DNA from 4 places in the Pseudomonas sp. AC169 genome. Region 2 is predicted to be linked to each of the others. Evidence: riboswitches for the same ligand, from Rfam matches in the RefSeq annotation. Region 2 holds a riboswitch; each other region holds the start of a gene.
The links. A riboswitch is a leader RNA that binds a small molecule or an ion and turns the genes downstream of it on or off. The one in region 2 is predicted to bind cobalamin.
Positions count from the first base shown of each region.

Region 1: it holds a riboswitch for cobalamin, as region 2 does, so the genes downstream of both, ACZZ0G_RS28935 (TonB-dependent receptor plug domain-containing protein) here and ACZZ0G_RS24080 (ABC transporter substrate-binding protein) in region 2, are expected to answer to the same signal.
Region 3: it holds a riboswitch for cobalamin, as region 2 does, so the genes downstream of both, cobO (cob(I)yrinic acid a,c-diamide adenosyltransferase) here and ACZZ0G_RS24080 (ABC transporter substrate-binding protein) in region 2, are expected to answer to the same signal.
Region 4: it holds a riboswitch for cobalamin, as region 2 does, so the genes downstream of both, cobW (cobalamin biosynthesis protein CobW) here and ACZZ0G_RS24080 (ABC transporter substrate-binding protein) in region 2, are expected to answer to the same signal.

Region 1 is NZ_OZ409866.1:6,496,755-6,500,625, forward strand. Features, by position in the region: gene ACZZ0G_RS28925 (NADH:flavin oxidoreductase/NADH oxidase family protein) at 24-1,250, opposite strand; gene ACZZ0G_RS28930 (MerR family transcriptional regulator) at 1,327-1,749, opposite strand; cobalamin riboswitch at 1,995-2,200, shown strand; gene ACZZ0G_RS28935 (TonB-dependent receptor plug domain-containing protein) at 2,293-3,871, shown strand, end outside.
Region 2 is NZ_OZ409866.1:5,371,101-5,374,971, forward strand. Features, by position in the region: gene ACZZ0G_RS24075 (FecCD family ABC transporter permease) at 1-698, opposite strand, end outside; gene ACZZ0G_RS24080 (ABC transporter substrate-binding protein) at 707-1,720, opposite strand; cobalamin riboswitch at 1,867-2,061, opposite strand; gene ACZZ0G_RS24085 (Ppx/GppA phosphatase family protein) at 2,104-3,039, opposite strand; gene ACZZ0G_RS24090 (ParD-like family protein) at 3,439-3,666, shown strand; gene map (type I methionyl aminopeptidase) at 3,663-3,871, shown strand, end outside.
Region 3 is NZ_OZ409866.1:4,617,474-4,621,344, reverse strand. Features, by position in the region: gene ACZZ0G_RS20755 (cobyrinate a,c-diamide synthase) at 1-925, opposite strand, end outside; gene cobO (cob(I)yrinic acid a,c-diamide adenosyltransferase) at 922-1,533, opposite strand; cobalamin riboswitch at 1,615-1,844, opposite strand; gene ACZZ0G_RS20745 (hypothetical protein) at 2,009-2,593, shown strand; gene ACZZ0G_RS20740 (PQQ-dependent sugar dehydrogenase) at 2,658-3,871, shown strand, end outside.
Region 4 is NZ_OZ409866.1:5,558,488-5,562,358, reverse strand. Features, by position in the region: gene cobN (cobaltochelatase subunit CobN) at 1-959, opposite strand, end outside; gene cobW (cobalamin biosynthesis protein CobW) at 963-2,036, opposite strand; cobalamin riboswitch at 2,136-2,346, opposite strand; cobalamin riboswitch at 3,046-3,267, shown strand; gene ACZZ0G_RS24840 (CbtB domain-containing protein) at 3,392-3,589, shown strand; gene ACZZ0G_RS24835 (CbtA family protein) at 3,601-3,871, shown strand, end outside.

The sequences.
Region 1 (3,871 bases), 1.1 Mb from region 2:
CGAACGTCAGCAAGCCATTCAGATCAGTTGTTCGCCACCCATTTGCGGTACTGGCGCGTCCGCAAGGCATTGCCGATTTGCTGCATGATCAACGCGCGCAGCGGTGACACGCGCGGATCGGGCTTTCGCGCCTGACTGAGTTTGCGCAACTGGAACTTGACCACCGCCATGTTGGCCAGCGACACCATGGCCTTGTTCTTCCAGGTGATCGGTGGCAGCTCGGGGGCACTGTCCTTGCCCAGCAGCCAGTCACGCGGCAGGTTCGGATCGATGGCCAGCGCGGTGCCGATGCCGACCATGTCCATGCCACTGTTAACGACCATTTCAGCGATCGGCCGGCGGCGCACGCCACCGGTGACCATCACGGGCATCCGTGCGACTTTCTGAATGTCTTGGGCGAACTCGACGAAGTACGCCTCACGCCCCAGGGTGCGCCCGTCCCGCGCTTCGCCCTGCATCGCCGGGGCTTCGTAGCTGCCGCCGGACAATTCAACCAGATCCACCCCCAGATTGTTGAGCCATTCGACGACTTGTCGCGCGTCATCGGCGCTGAACCCACCGCGCTGAAAGTCGGCGGAATTGAGTTTCACCGCCACTGCAAACTGCGCAGAAACCAGCGCCCGTACAGCCTTGACGATGTCCAGCAACAGCCGCGCGCGGTTCTCCGGCGAGCCGCCCCACTGGTCCTTGCGCTGATTGGTCAGCGGCGACAGAAACTGACTCAACAGATAGCCATGGGCGGCGTGGATTTCCACGCCAGTGAACCCGGCCTGCTCGCCGAGTTGCGCGCTGCGGGCGAAACGCTGAACGACCTCTGCGATCACACTGGCGGTCATCGCGTGGGGCGTGGTGAAGTGTTTGGACAGGCTGCCCATGCTCAGCGGAACCGCCGACGGCGCCCAGGTTTTCTGCCCGAGATTGGCCTGCATTTGTCGACCGGGATGGTTGATCTGCAACCAGAACTGCGCACCACCGGACCGACCGACCTGCGCCCAACGCTTGAACTTGGCCAATTGCCGGTCATCCTGCAGCACCACGCCGCCCGGCCCGGTCATCGCACGGCCATCGACCATGACGTTGCCGGTGATCAGCAGACCGGCACCGCCGTCGGCCCAGGCTTGATACAGGCGCATCAGTTGTTCAGAGGGCGCCTGATCGGCGTCGGCCATGTTTTCTTCCATGGCGGCTTTGGCGATGCGGTTTTTGAGGGTTGAACCGTTGGGAAGCAACAGGCTGTCGAACACGTTCATGAGGAATCCTCGTTTGGGCGTGCAACAACCATAAGATTAAAGCCAACTTTAAGGTCAAGAGCTTTTTACGAGGCGGTTACTTGAGCTGCGCCGCCTTCTCCTCGCGCATCTGATTGATCAACAACTGCGCGTTGTCCGCACAGCCGACGTCCGCCGGTTTGCTCTCGATGCCATGGATGACGCGCAGCAGTTGCGCCTTGTTGTGCGCGAGGCGTTGCTGGAGCACTTCGATTTCCTCGACCTTGCGCTTGAGCCCGACCAGCATCCCTTCGTGCTGCCAGTCCTGCGCATTCACCGGCAGCAACTGGCGAATTTCCTCCAGGGAAAACCCCGCCGACTGTGCACCGGTGATGATCTGCAGAATCCACTCGGTTTCCGGGGCGTAATCGCGATAGCCGTTAGCCTTGCGCCCGACCGAGTTGATCAGGCCGCTCGCCTCATAGAAGCGGATGCGCGAAGCTGCCAGGCCGCTGATTTTTGCCAGTTCACCGATTTTCATGATTGACCTGAGCCGTAATTGAACTTGAAGTGAACTTTAAACCTTCACCTATCAAACGACCAAGTGCGACCTCGACCTGTTTTTAATGCAGAGCAGAGATCCTGTGGGAGCGAGCTTGCACGCGAAGAGGCCGGGTCAGTTACATCATTGTTGATTGACACTACGCCTTCGCGAGCAAGCTCGCTCCCACAGTGGTTAGAGGAGTACGCACGCATGCAAGTTGACGAACGGTCATCCGAATGTTCAGATGCCGCCCAGTTTCAGGTGTCCCATGCCGCCGTGCATGGGGTGAAACGGGAAACCGGTACGTTCTTTTCGAACAAGTCCGGTGCTGCCCCCGCAACGGTATGCGCGTGATGCTTTCGATACACCACTGTGGCCAGACGACCATGGGAAGGTGAAAGCCTCGATACGCGCGAGCCCGGAGACCGGCCTGAATTGCTGTTTGGCAAAATCCTGCGGTGGGCGGGCATGGGCCGGTATTGGCTGTGCGCGATGCCTTCTCCTGCATGCTCTTCTGCGAAGATCCTTTTCGAGAAGACAATGATTCGACCTTTCAACACTTCTGCTCCAACCCTTCTGTTCGGCTGCCTGTTCAGCCCGCTGCTGCTGGCCGATGACGCGCCACTGGAACTCAATCAACAAATCGTTTCTGCACCGTCGGTGGAGTCCACCACCGTCGCTGATATGGCGAAGTTCGGCAGCAAGGTCGAGATCGTTACCCGCGAGCAGATCGAGCGCGCCGGCCCCAGCGCCGATGTCAGCCGCGTCATGCAGATGTTCATTCCCGGTCTGTATGTAGCACCGAAAAACGGTCCCTTCGACTACGGCACTTATTCGCTGCTCGGTGGGCGCAACGACGATACGCTGATCCTGCTCGACGGCGTGCGCCTGAACAATCGTCTGTACGGCGGCCTCTATCTGGACACGCTGCCGGCCAACGCCATTGAACGCATCGAAGTGCTCAAGGGTGGCCAGAGTCTATTGTTCGGCACTCAGGCCGTTTCCGGCGTGATCAACATCGTCACCCGCAGCCCGCAGTCGCGCAAAGCCGCCGGCGAAGTGAATCTGGGCGTCGACAGCTTTGGCGGTACCACCGAGGATGCGCGGGTCGAGAATATCTTCACTAACGGGTTTGGCGACCTGGGTTTGCTGGCGTACGTCAGCCACAACGTCTCCGACGGCTATCAGCCGTATCGCAACCGCGACATGAAAAACGAGTCCGGGAAGAACCGTGCGTACGAAGTCACCACGTTCGGCGGAAAGGCGATCCAGTCCTTCGGCGACGATGCGCGGCTGGAACTGTTCTACCAATACGCCGACGCCAACCTCGATTTCGCCCGCCCGGTCGACAACCACAAAACCACCAACGATCGTGTACAGCAGATCGCCACGGCGACTTTCGAGCAGACCGTCAACGAGCGCCTGAGCTACTTCGTCAAAGGCCACATCAACGACTGGGACACGCGCTACACCCGCGTCAACAACGTCGAGGGCGGCGGCACCAAAGTCATCAACCACAATGATTACTGGGGTTTCACCGACTGGGGCGTGCAGGCCGAAGGCAAAGCCGAGTTGCCCGGCGGCCATATGCTGGTGTTCGGTACCGACAACCAATGGTTCAAGGGCCAGGACGATGTGCTGATCATCGACAACGACAAGGCCGAAGCCCACGCGTTCTACACGCAACTGCGCCCGCAGATCGACGCCCTGCCCGACTGGCACCCGAGTATCGGCTTGCGCCACGAGGCCATGAGCGGCGGTGACAGCGCCACGGTCGGCATGCTCACTTCGCTGTATGACCTCAACGATAACTGGTCGGTGCGCGGCCAATACGGCAGCGCCTACAAACTGCCGAACGCCGAGCAATTGTTCGTCAACGAACCGGGCGACGAGATCGGCAATCGCAACCTGAAGCCGGAAAAAAGCCGCAACGCGGAGCTGGGTGTCGACTACAAAGGCTTCCTGCTCGACCGCGAATTCAGCGCCAGCGTGACCCTGTTCAAACGCAAGATCGACGACCTGATCACCCTCGATGACATCCAGTGGGTCAACGGTGAAGGCCAGGTGCGTATGCGCGGTTTCGAGGCTGACGCCAAACTGGCGCTCAACGATCAATGGA
Region 2 (3,871 bases):
GGAATACCGAGGGATGCCGCCGAATCCGCGCCAAAGGTAAACGCATCCAGCGCCCGCCGATGCCACAAGCACACGACCAACCCCAACAACGCCACCGGCACCGCGAGCCACACCGATGGCCAGCGCACGCCACCGAGATTGCCCAGCAGCCAGAACATGATCCCGCGTGCCTGCTCGGAGCTGGCCGAGCGGGTGATCAGAAACGCCGTCAGCGCGTTGAACAACTGCGAGCCGGCGATCCCCGCGAGAATGATTTGCCCGGTGCCGCTCGCCGAGCCGCTGACCCGCGCCAACAGAATCACCAGCACAAATGCGGTCACTGCCCCGGCAAAGGCTCCGACTGATAACGAGATCATTCCGGCGCCAACCCCGAGCAGCGCCACCATCACCGCTCCGGTCGAGGCGCCGGCAGAAATCCCCAGCAGATACGGATCGGCCAACGGATTTCGCAGCAGCGACTGCAAGATCACCCCGCACGTCGCCAGACCGGCGCCGCATGCGGCCGCGACCAGTGCGCGGGTCAAGCGGTAGTTCCAGACGATGCCTTCGTCGATCGGGTCGAGCGCGTACCCGGCGCCCCACAATTTGTTCGCCAGCACTTGCACGACCACGCCCGGCTCAATCGAGGTTTCGCCGATGGCCACGCCAGCGACCACTGCAATCAACAGCATCGCCAAGGCCAGCAACGTACGGAGCAGGCTGGCACTCATTGCGACAGGTCATAGCCGTTGATGGCCGTGGCCAATTGCTCGATACCCTCGAACATGCGCAGGCTGGCCTGCATGGCCATGGCGTCGAGAATGATGATGCGGTTATGTTTCACCGCGTCCATGTTGCGCGTTACCGGATCGCTGCGCAGGAAGGCGAGTTTCTTTTCATAGTCGTCAGCAGGGAAGCGGCGACGATCCATGCGCGCGATGACGAGAAAGGTTGGATTGGCCTTGGCGATGGTTTCCCAGCCGACCGTTGGCCACTCCTCATCGGATTCCACCACGTTGCGCACGCCGAGGGTGCTGAGCATGAAATCGGGAATGCCTTTGTGCCCGGCCACGAACGGCTCGATGTCCATTTGTGCGCTGGAGAACCAGACCAGCGCGCTGGCGTCCTTGAGTTGTTTGCCGTGGGCGGTGGCAATCGATTTGGCGAGGCTGGCCTTGAGCTCGTCATTGAGCTGCTGGCCACGCTCCTGCACATCAAAGATCTGCGCCAGTTGGCTCACGCTTTTGTAAATCGTCTCGATGCGAAACGGCGCCAGTCGCGTGCCATCGGCGCCGACAAGGTTGTCCTTGGCTTCGCAATCGGAGGGCAGCAGGTACGTCGGAATCTTCAGTTCATGAAACTGCTCGCGGGTGCCCACCGCACCTTGTGGGCCGACCATCCATTCCAGCTCCACGGCGACCAGTTCCGGACGCTTGCCGATCACCGATTCAAAGCTCGGTTCGTTATCGGCCAGACGCTCGATCTGGTCGTTCTGCGCCTTGTATTTGGCCAGCACGTTGTTGAACCACAGTGAGGTGCCGACGACTTTGTCGCTCAGACCCATGGCGTAGAGCATTTCCGTGCCGGCCTGGCCGATGGTCACGGTGCGCGCAGGCGCGTGCTGAAAGGTCAGGTGGCTGCCACAGTTTTCGATGGTCAGCGGGTATTGAGTGGGTGCCGCATGGGCCAGCGTGCAAAGACTCAGACCGGTGATGAGGGTGGCAACGCGAGGCAGCAGCATGGGGCAGTCTCCAATGGATCCGTACGGGGAGCGGGGAGGGTACGGATTGGAAACACACCGTCGAACGCGATCATGGAAACCTGCGCAAGGCCGGCATTTAATCAAAAGACGCGCGGCACGATGTCCTTCCCGGACACCCCGCCGGTTAGTCAGTCACTGTGCCGGCAGGTCTCCTGACTGATGCGTCATCGCCTGGCTCCGGCCTTCCCGGGAGTCATCCCAGTGGCAGTCGTGGAGCAGGCTCGGCACCTACAGTTGCGGGGGCAGTTCCGATTGATGCTGTGCAAGCATTTCGGATTCCCTATTAATCCCGTGTGGAAACCGGCGGCGGCATGGTAGTCGATCGCGCCGCTGAAGGGGAGACGAATCTGTCGTGGCGAGGATTAGTGTTGGCTCATCAAACTGTGCAACACGCCTAAACGCAGGCCTGGTTCCGACGGCAGCATTTGCGCAATGCCGAACACTTTGAATGCCGCGAGCATCAACACCAGACCGCCGGGCAGAATGCTCTGGCGGTGTGGTTGCAGGCCGGCCAGTTTCAGTTGCTGGACGTTGTTCACCTTCAGCAGAAGCAACGACAGGCGTAGTAGCCCGCCGTAGGTGATGCCGTCCTGATCGTAGTCGTTGAGGCGATTGGCCTTGAGCACTTTGGCCAGCATGCGCGCAGTGCCGGAAGAACCGATGGTTTGCTGCCAGCCCTGAGCACGGTAGCGTCGGGCAACCTTTTCAAACTGCAGTATGGCAAAGCGCTCGGCTTCCTGCAGCGCGCCGGCGGACACATCGCCGCCGCGAAAGAAGCGCGTGCTCAAGGTGCCGCTGCCGATGGCGATACTCTCGGTCAGCAACGGTTGTGAACCCTGGCCGAGAATCAGCTCAGTGGAACCGCCACCGATGTCGACCACCAGGCGCAGGTCTGCGGCGCTCGGCAAGGCGTGGGTCACGCCGGCGTAGACCAGTCGCGCCTCTTCATGGCCGCAAATCACGTCGATGGGAAAGCCCAGATGCCGTTCGGCACTGGCCAGAAACAGCTGCGCGTTATCAGCCTCGCGCACTGCGCTGGTTGCCACCGCGCGCACCCGACCCGCCTCGAAACCGCGCAGTTTTTTGCCGAACCGCGCCAATGCCTGCCAACCGCGATCCAGTGCCAACGCATCCAGCGCACCACCGTCAAAGCCTTCGGCAAGCCGCACCGGCTCACGCAGGGTTTTCACCTCCTGAATCTGCAAGCCCTTTCGACTGCGCACCGACTGGCCGATCATCAGCCGGAAGGCATTCGAACCCAGGTCGATGGCGGCAAACAGCGAGGCGTCTTGTTTCATGGGAATCCTTGCACAGCATCCGCCCGAAGGCTCAAGACGGTTTGCGAGGATTCTGCCGTGATCTTGATGACATCCTGATGACGGGGCAGGGGCGGTTCAATGAATGTGAGGCTGTCATGACACTGTCATTATTCGGCGCCTATGCTGAGGCCAATACATCGCGTGTTCTTAAAGTTTTTGCTGCCATTTTTGGCAGCTTTTTTTTGCCTGCGATTTAGTAGCTGATCGTTCCCACGCTCCGCGTGGTAATGCCTCTAGGGACGCTCCGCGTCCAGCGACGCGGAGCGTCACGGGCTGCATTTCCACGCGGAGCGTGGGAACGATCAGCGTGTGTGTTTGCAATTTTGGTGGAGTCTTGGCTAATATACGATCCATATACACATCGTATCGGATTCATATATGGGCATCGTAAAGATTTCAGAGGACATGCACGAGAACCTGCGTATCTCCAGCAACGCCCTCAGCCGCTCGATCAACGCGCAGGCCGAGCACTGGATGCGCATCGGCATGCTCGCCGAACTGCACCCCAACCTCGACCACAGCGCCATTTGCCGCTTGCTGATCCGCGCCGAACAGAACGGCGGGCTGGATCTGCAACAACTGACTCAGGAAGCCGTCAGCGCATGAGAAACCAGATCAAGATCAACACCCCGGCCGAGATCGCCCAATCGCGCGCTGCCGGCAAACTCGCCGCTGAAGTGCTGGCGATGCTGGTGCCGCACGTCAAGGCTGGCGTCACTACGGATCAGCTCGATCAACTGTGTAATGACTACATCGTCAACGTGCAGAAAGCCGTGCCGGCCAACGTCGGCTATCACGGTTTTCCGAAAAC
Region 3 (3,871 bases), 750 kb from region 2:
GAATCGCCTCCAGCATCGCGGTATTCTGCGACAACGCGACGTGATGCAATTCCGGATACCCGCCGGGCAGATACAGACTGTCCGCCTCAGGCAATTGCGTGTCGCGGATCGGCGAGAAGAAGCTCAACTCGGCACCCATCGCGCGCAACAAATCGAGACTCGCGCCATAGGTGAAGGCAAACGCTTCATCGCGGGCGACGGCAATGCGCACATTCTTCAGCAGTGGCTCGACAGCGATGACGTCAGGCGCGGCAAATTCCACGGCCGGTGGCAGCGCTACCTCGCAACTGCTGGCGAGGGCATCGGCAGCGGCGTCGAGGCGCACATCGAGATCATTCAATTCGCTGGCCTGGACCAGACCGAGATGGCGACTCGGCAGTTCAATACCGGTCTCGCGGGACAACGCGCCGTACCAACGCAAACCTTCAGTGAGACTGCCTTCGAGCAACTGCGCATGGCGCAAGGTGCCAACACGATTGGCCAGCACGCCGGCAAACGGCAGATCCGGCTGATATTTGGCCAAGCCCAGCGCCAACGCACCAAAGGTCTGCGCCATGGCCGTCCCATCAATCACGCCGAGCACTGGCACACCGAAATGCCGCGCCAGATCAGCGCTCGACGGCGTGCCGTCAAACAGGCCCATCACGCCTTCGATCAGAATCAGATCCGCCTCGGCGGCGGCTTCCCACAACAGACGACGACTTTCCTGCTCGCCGACCATCCACATGTCCAGTTGATACACCGGTGCACCGCTGGCGCGCTCGAGGATCATCGGATCGAGAAAGTCCGGGCCGCATTTGAACACGCGTACTTTACGCCCCTGATTGCGATGCAAACGGGCCAGTGCGGCGGTGACGGTGGTCTTGCCCTGACCGGAGGCCGGCGCGGCGATGAGTACCGCCGGGCAGTGACGTGGTTGATTCAAAGTTCGACGCCTTTCTGCGCTTTGATGCCGGCCTGGAAGGCGTGTTTGAGCATGCCCATTTCGGTGACCGTGTCGCCCATCTCGATCATTTCCGGCTTGGCCGCGCGACCGGTGACGATTACGTGCTGCATCGGCGGACGCGCCTGCAGATCGCTGAGCACCTGATCGAGATCGAGGTAGCCGTGTTTAAGGGCGATGTTCAGTTCATCGAGCACCACCAGACCGATCGACGGGTCGCGCAGTAGTTCCCGCGAGACTGCCCACGCGGCTTCGGCGGCGGCGATGTCGCGCTTACGATCCTGGGTTTCCCAAGTGAAGCCCTCGCCCATCACATGGAAGCGAACCTGTTCGGGGAAGCGGCGGAAAAACAATTCTTCGCCGGTGCTGTTACGCCCCTTGATGAACTGCACCACGCCGCACTGCATGCCGTGGCCCATGGCGCGGGCGAGCATGCCGAACGCCGAGCTGCTTTTGCCTTTGCCGTTGCCGGTCAGCACCAGCACCAGGCCGCACTCGTCAGGCGAGTTGGCGATGCGTTCGTCGATCACGGCTTTTTTGCGCTGCATACGCGCCAGATGGCGTTCGTCGCGCTCGGGGGAATCAGTCATGGGGGAGCTCTCCGTTGAGGCTGGATAACGGCGGGCAGGCACAAGAATAGACGGCAAAAAGCCTGGCATCGCCCACCGTGATGCCGCTGGATGGATCAGGCCGGTCTCCGGGCTCATGAGCGGCGTTGGCCTGACTGCGCGCCTTCCCGCTTCTTTCGAGGCAGTGGCTCAAGGCGCAGTTTTCACTCATTTACCGTTGCGGGGGCAGCGCCGGGATCGTGGTGGTTCTTCGCTTGAAGACAACCCTCACCGGCTTCCCTGTTTCACTCTGTCGACACCGGTCACAGAGCACCTGAAACAAGCCGCGAAGGTTAGAGGGTTGGGGGTGGAGCGTCAATTAAAGAGGCGGCCAGCGGGCGAATAACTGCCGTCGATCAATTATCCGGCGCCAATCTTGTGCCACACTGATACAAATGATATCAAAGAGCCATGCTTTTTCCCGAAAAGCCCACCACAACAATAAAGGATGATGACGATGCAAGGCATGATCATCAGCAACCCGCGCCTGGAATTCCTGCGCCCGGTGCTTGAACGCTGGTTTGACTGTATCGACCGCTACAACGCCGTGCGCGGCGACAGCGATACCCCTTACTGGCATGACGAGAAAGCCAATCTCGGATTGCTCTCGGCGGCGGCCTGGATGGCCGAGCTGGTGACTTTGAACGACACTGCCACGCGCAAACAGAATGAAGAAGGCGAGCGCAATGCCCGCGCCGATCTGTTTCTCGCCAGCGCCGAAGATCGCGCCTTTATTCAGGCCACGCAACGCTGGCCACGAGTCACGAATCTAAATCTGACCCAAGCCCTGCTCGACATCACCAGCGACGCCAAGCGCATCAGCTATGCCAGCGATCTCAAGCTCGGCTGCCTGTTCGTCGCACCGCAAAAAGCCCAGCACAGCGCCAGCCCCGAAGAGCTGCAGGACATGGTCGACGACCTGCAGAAGGAACACACCTGCGCCGTCGCCTGGTATTTCCCCTACGCCTACCGCAAATTGCGCAGCGAAGCCGGCAACTATCACCCAGGCATTGCCGTGCTGTTCAAGGAAGCCCGCGGCTGAGGTTGAACCATCGGGCTTGCGCCCTCCTCTATGATTAAGAATGCATTCATAGGGAAGATCAGCAATGCGCAAGCCCCAACTCGTTTTTGTCATCGCCTTCGCCGGAGGACTCGCCGCCTGCGGTGAAACCTCCAGCCTGCAAGTCTCCGACGGCACCGGCCCGTCACCGAAACTGCCCGAACCGAACAAGACCCTGATCCCGACAGTGAACATCGCCCCGGCGATCGGCTGGCCCGAGGGCAGTAAACCGACAGCGGCCGCCGGCACCCAAGTCGCAGCATTCGCCGAAGGCCTCGACCATCCGCGCTGGCTCTATGTGCTGCCCAACGGCGACGTACTGGTGGCGGAAACCAATGCCCCGCCAAAGCCGGATGACAGCAGCGGCATTCGTGGCTGGGTGATGAAGAAAGTCATGGGCAAGGCTGGCGCTGGCGTACCGAGCCCGAATCGCATCACTTTGCTGCGTGACGCCGATCACGATGGCGTGGCCGAGACGCGTACGGTGTTTCTGCAGAACCTCAACTCGCCATTCGGCATGACCCTGGTCGGCAATGACCTGTACGTCGCCGATACCGATCGACTGCTGCGCTTCAACTACGAGCCCGGCGCGACCGAGATCAAGTCGCAGCCGATCAAGGTTGTCGATCTGCCCGGTGGGACGCTGAATCATCACTGGACCAAAAACGTCATCGCCAGCAAGGACGGCAGCAAGCTGTACGTGACGGTCGGCTCGAACAGCAACGTTGGCGAAAATGGTCTGGATAAAGAAGAAGGCCGCGCAGCGATCTGGGAAGTCGATCGGGCGACCGGTAATCACCGCATCTTCGCCTCGGGCATCCGCAACCCCAATGGCCTGGCCTGGGAACCCACCAGCGGCGCGCTGTGGACGGCAGTGAATGAGCGCGACGAGATCGGCAGTGATCTGGTGCCGGACTACATCACTTCCGTGAAGGACGGTGGTTTCTATGGCTGGCCGTTCAGCTATTACGGCCAGCATGTCGATGTCCGCGTCTCCCCGCAAAATCCTGATCTGGTGGCTAAAGCCATCGCTCCGGATTACGCCGTCGGGCCGCACACCGCGTCATTGGGCCTGAGCTTCGCCGAGGGCAACACCCTGCCGGCGCAGTTCAAGGAAGGCGCGTTCATCGGCCAGCATGGTTCATGGAACCGCAAACCGCACAGTGGCTATAAAGTGATTTTCGTGCCGTTTACCGCTGGCAAGCCGAGCGGCACACCGGTGGATGTGCTGACCGGTTTCCTCGACAAGGATGAGAATGC
Region 4 (3,871 bases), 190 kb from region 2:
TCCGGCAAAGCAATGTGCATCGCCAGATCGCGCGGGCCAAGGCCCTGCTCGCTGTCGCGCCAGCCGGGTTCGTTGTCCTGCGCGCAGATCGCCTGAATCACCGGAATATTGCGGCGAAACGGCCGCAGATGCGGCGCTTCGGGGCTGGACTGAGCGAATCCGGTGGTGTTGAGAATCACCCCCGCCTCGACTTCATCCAGCCAATCCTCGACCACCGTCAGGCAGCCGGGCTCTTTCAAACTGGCCACCGCGATCGGCAACGGATTAAGCCCCGCCGCCTGCAAGCGCTGGCAGAAAACATCGATAAAAGCAGTGTTAGCCGCCTGCAGATGCGAGCGGTAAAACAGCACCGCCGCAACCGGGTTTTCCGGCAGCCATTCGGCTTGCCAGTCACTCAGTGCCGCAGTGGTTTTGTTCGGATGGTAAATCGCCGTGCGCGGCAGGGTTTGCGGTTCTTCCCAGGCGTAATCGCGGGCGAGCCAACGATCAGCCAGGCAGCGGAAAAAATCCAGCGCATTACCCAGGCCGCCCTGCCGCAAGAACTGCCAGAGGCGGTCGCGATCTTCGGCGTTGACGGTGCTCAAGTCGCTGAGCTCCGGATCCGGCCGGTCATCGCCCGGTACCAGAATCACCTGCACACCGCGCTCGGACAGCTCGACCAGCCGCTCGACGCCATAGCGCCAGTAGGCAATGCCGCCATGCAGCGAAATCAGGATCACCTTGGCATGACGCAGCACTTCATCGACGTACAGATCGACCGAGGCGTGATTCTGCACTTGCATCGGATTGGCCAGGCGTAGGCTCGGATAATCCTCGGGCAACTGCTGCGCGGCTTCAGCGAGCAGCGCCAGGCTAGAGTCGCCGCTGCACAGGATCACCAGCTCGGCAGGGGTTTGGCCAAGGTCGGCAATGTTGTCATCCGAGACGAATCCGCCGGGCTGAGTCCTGAGCAGGTGCATGGTTTAAACGCTGAGCGCGGCGCGCAGTTGCGCTTCGAGTTGCGCCGCGTCGAGTTCCTGACCGATCAACACCAGACGCGTCACGCGCGCCTCATCGGCGCCCCACTGACGGTCGAAATGCTTGTCGAAACGCGTGCCGACGCCTTGGATCAACAGGCGCATCGGCTTGTTCGGGATGGCAGCGAAACCTTTGACACGGAGGATGCCGTGCTGAACCACCAGTTGCGTCAGCGCGTCGAGCAGCAAGCTTTCGTCAGCTTGCGGCAGTTCGATGGAGATCGAATCGAAAGCGTCGTGATCGTGGTCATCGTGATCGTCATCGCCTTCACCATGGTGGTGATCATGATGGCTGTGACGGCTGTCGATGTGTTCTTCGGAACCGACGCCGAGGCCGATCAACACGTCCAGCGGAAGACGACCGTTGCTGGCTTCGATGATTTTGACGGCGGGCGGCAGCTCTTCGGCGACTTCTGCGCGAACGCGAGCGAGGTCTTCCGGGCTGGTCTGGTCGGCCTTGTTGAGGATGACGAGGTCGGCGCTGGCCAGTTGGTCGGCAAACAATTCGTGCAGCGGCGATTCGTGGTCGAGGTTCGGGTCGAGTTTGCGCTGCGCGTCGACTTGATCCGGGGATGCGGCGAAGGTGCCGGCGGCCACGGCCGGGCTGTCGACCACGGTGATCACCGCGTCAACGGTGCAGGCGCTGCGGATTTCCGGCCACTGGAAGGCTTGCACCAGTGGTTTTGGCAGGGCCAGACCCGAGGTTTCGATGAGGATGTGGTCGAGGTCGCCGCGACGGGCAACCAGTTCGCGCATCACCGGGAAGAACTCTTCCTGAACGGTGCAGCACAGGCAGCCGTTGGCCAGTTCGTAAACGCGGCCGGTGGCTTCTTCTTCGGTACAACCGATGGTGCATTGTTTGAGGATTTCACCGTCGATGCCCAACTCGCCAAACTCGTTGACGATCACCGCAATGCGGCGGCCCTGAGCGTTGTCGAGCATGTGTCGCAGCAGCGTGGTCTTGCCCGAGCCGAGGAAGCCGGTGACGATGGTGACGGGAAGTTTGGCCAGTGTTTTCATCGGTATGCCCTTTGGCAAGCGGCGGGCATACGGGACGAGAACCGGCATCGCGCGTGCGCGCCGGAAGCGTTCGCCACCGGATCACCCCGCCCGGTTGTAGTGAGAATCTGTGACGAGGCAGGTCTCCTGGCTGACGGTGTTCAGGCGTGGGCCTGGCGTTTGCTGCGCCTTCCCGCTGGCTCATCGTTTGAGCTGGCAGTGGCGTGGCAGCGAACATCACCGTTCACAGTTGCGGGGGCAGCCGCGGCATTGACCGCGTTCCCTTCTTAGCTTCGGCAACGGCCGAAGAACCTCGAAAGCGCAAGGCTACGCATCGTCTAAGGGTGGGTCAATGGGCGTTGAGCTTTGGTTTTGGGGGCATATCCGTTGCTGCGGGTGCTGCCGCTGGCGGTTTCGCTCTTACAGCGAGTCCCTTTTTCAAACGCCAAAAAGGAACCAAAAGGCTTTGCCCCGGCGTACGGCACTTCGCTGAGGCTCAGTGTTCCCTCGCTACGGTGTCCATCCGAAGGGGCAAAAAATCAAAAGCCAAAGCAAGATCAAAGGCCAGATCAAAAGCCCCTCATCCTAGCCCTCTCCCGGAGGGAGAGGGGACTGACCGCGTGGAATGGAAGAGATACGCCGAATTGGGATACCGAGTCGAACTCAGATTCTGAAAGGCCCACCATCGGCTCCCTCTCCCTCGGGAGAGGGCTGGGGTGAGGGGCTGCAACAACGCAAATCAAAAGCCGAACACCCGCGCTCTTCACCACTCAATAGGCCGAGTGTCAGCTCGCCTGCTCTTGATCTTGATCCACAGGCGACATCGGAAGGCTGAGTGGAGGGATCGATCCCGCAGCGAAGGAACCCCGAGCCCCAGCGATCGGGCCGAACGTCAGGGCGAAGACCTTTGGGTTACTTTTTTTGGGGGCGTTTGCCAAAAGTGACCCGCCGCAAGGGCGGACCGTAACCAGCAACACCCGCAGCAACGGATCCACCCACAAAATTGACTAAAATCCCCAACCCATGCTCTCCTACACACCTTGTTACGGGTGCCCTTCACAGGGTGAAACGGGAAACCGGTGAATCATGTGCTTTACTCAAGCCCATGTCAGTCCGGTGCTGCCCCCGCAACGGTAAGCGAGCGAAGCGTCAAAACCACTGTGCCCGTGCGGCATGGGAAGGTGACGCTTGCAGGTCGGCCTGACGCCAACCCCTCGTGAGCCCGGAGACCGGCCCGCAACACACAGCCCGCATTTGTGCGGTGCTGAACATAACAAACCCGCGGTGGGCGGGCGCTGTTCGAACCTCTGCGAGCCCGACCCGCAGGGGTTTTCATGCGCTCTATATCACCCGCTGACACTCCAGAGGGAAGCGCCATGTCGATCATCAGCAGCACCGGCAGCAACACGGACAAAATTTCCAGCACCACCACCCTGAGCCAACGCCTGAGCGCCGCGATCTTCGCGTCGATTCTCGGCGCCAGCCTGGTCTACTTCGCCGGTTTCTCGCACATCGAAGCGGTACACAACGCCGCCCACGATACCCGCCACAGCGCCGCGTTCCCGTGCCACTGAGACCTGCCGACATGATCAAGCGTATTGCGCAAACCGCAGGTTTCACCGGCCTGCTGGCCGCCCTGCTCCTCACCCTGCTGCAAAGCTTCTGGGTTTCGCCGCTGATTCTGCAAGCGGAAACCTTTGAGAAGTCCGAGCCGGTGGCGGTTCACGAACACGCCGCCGGCGCCGCTGCACACACCCACGATGCCGAAGCCTGGGAACCGGAAGACGGCTGGCAGCGTGTCGTCTCGACCACGGGCGGCAATCTGGTCGTAGCCGTCGGTTTCGCCCTGATGCTCG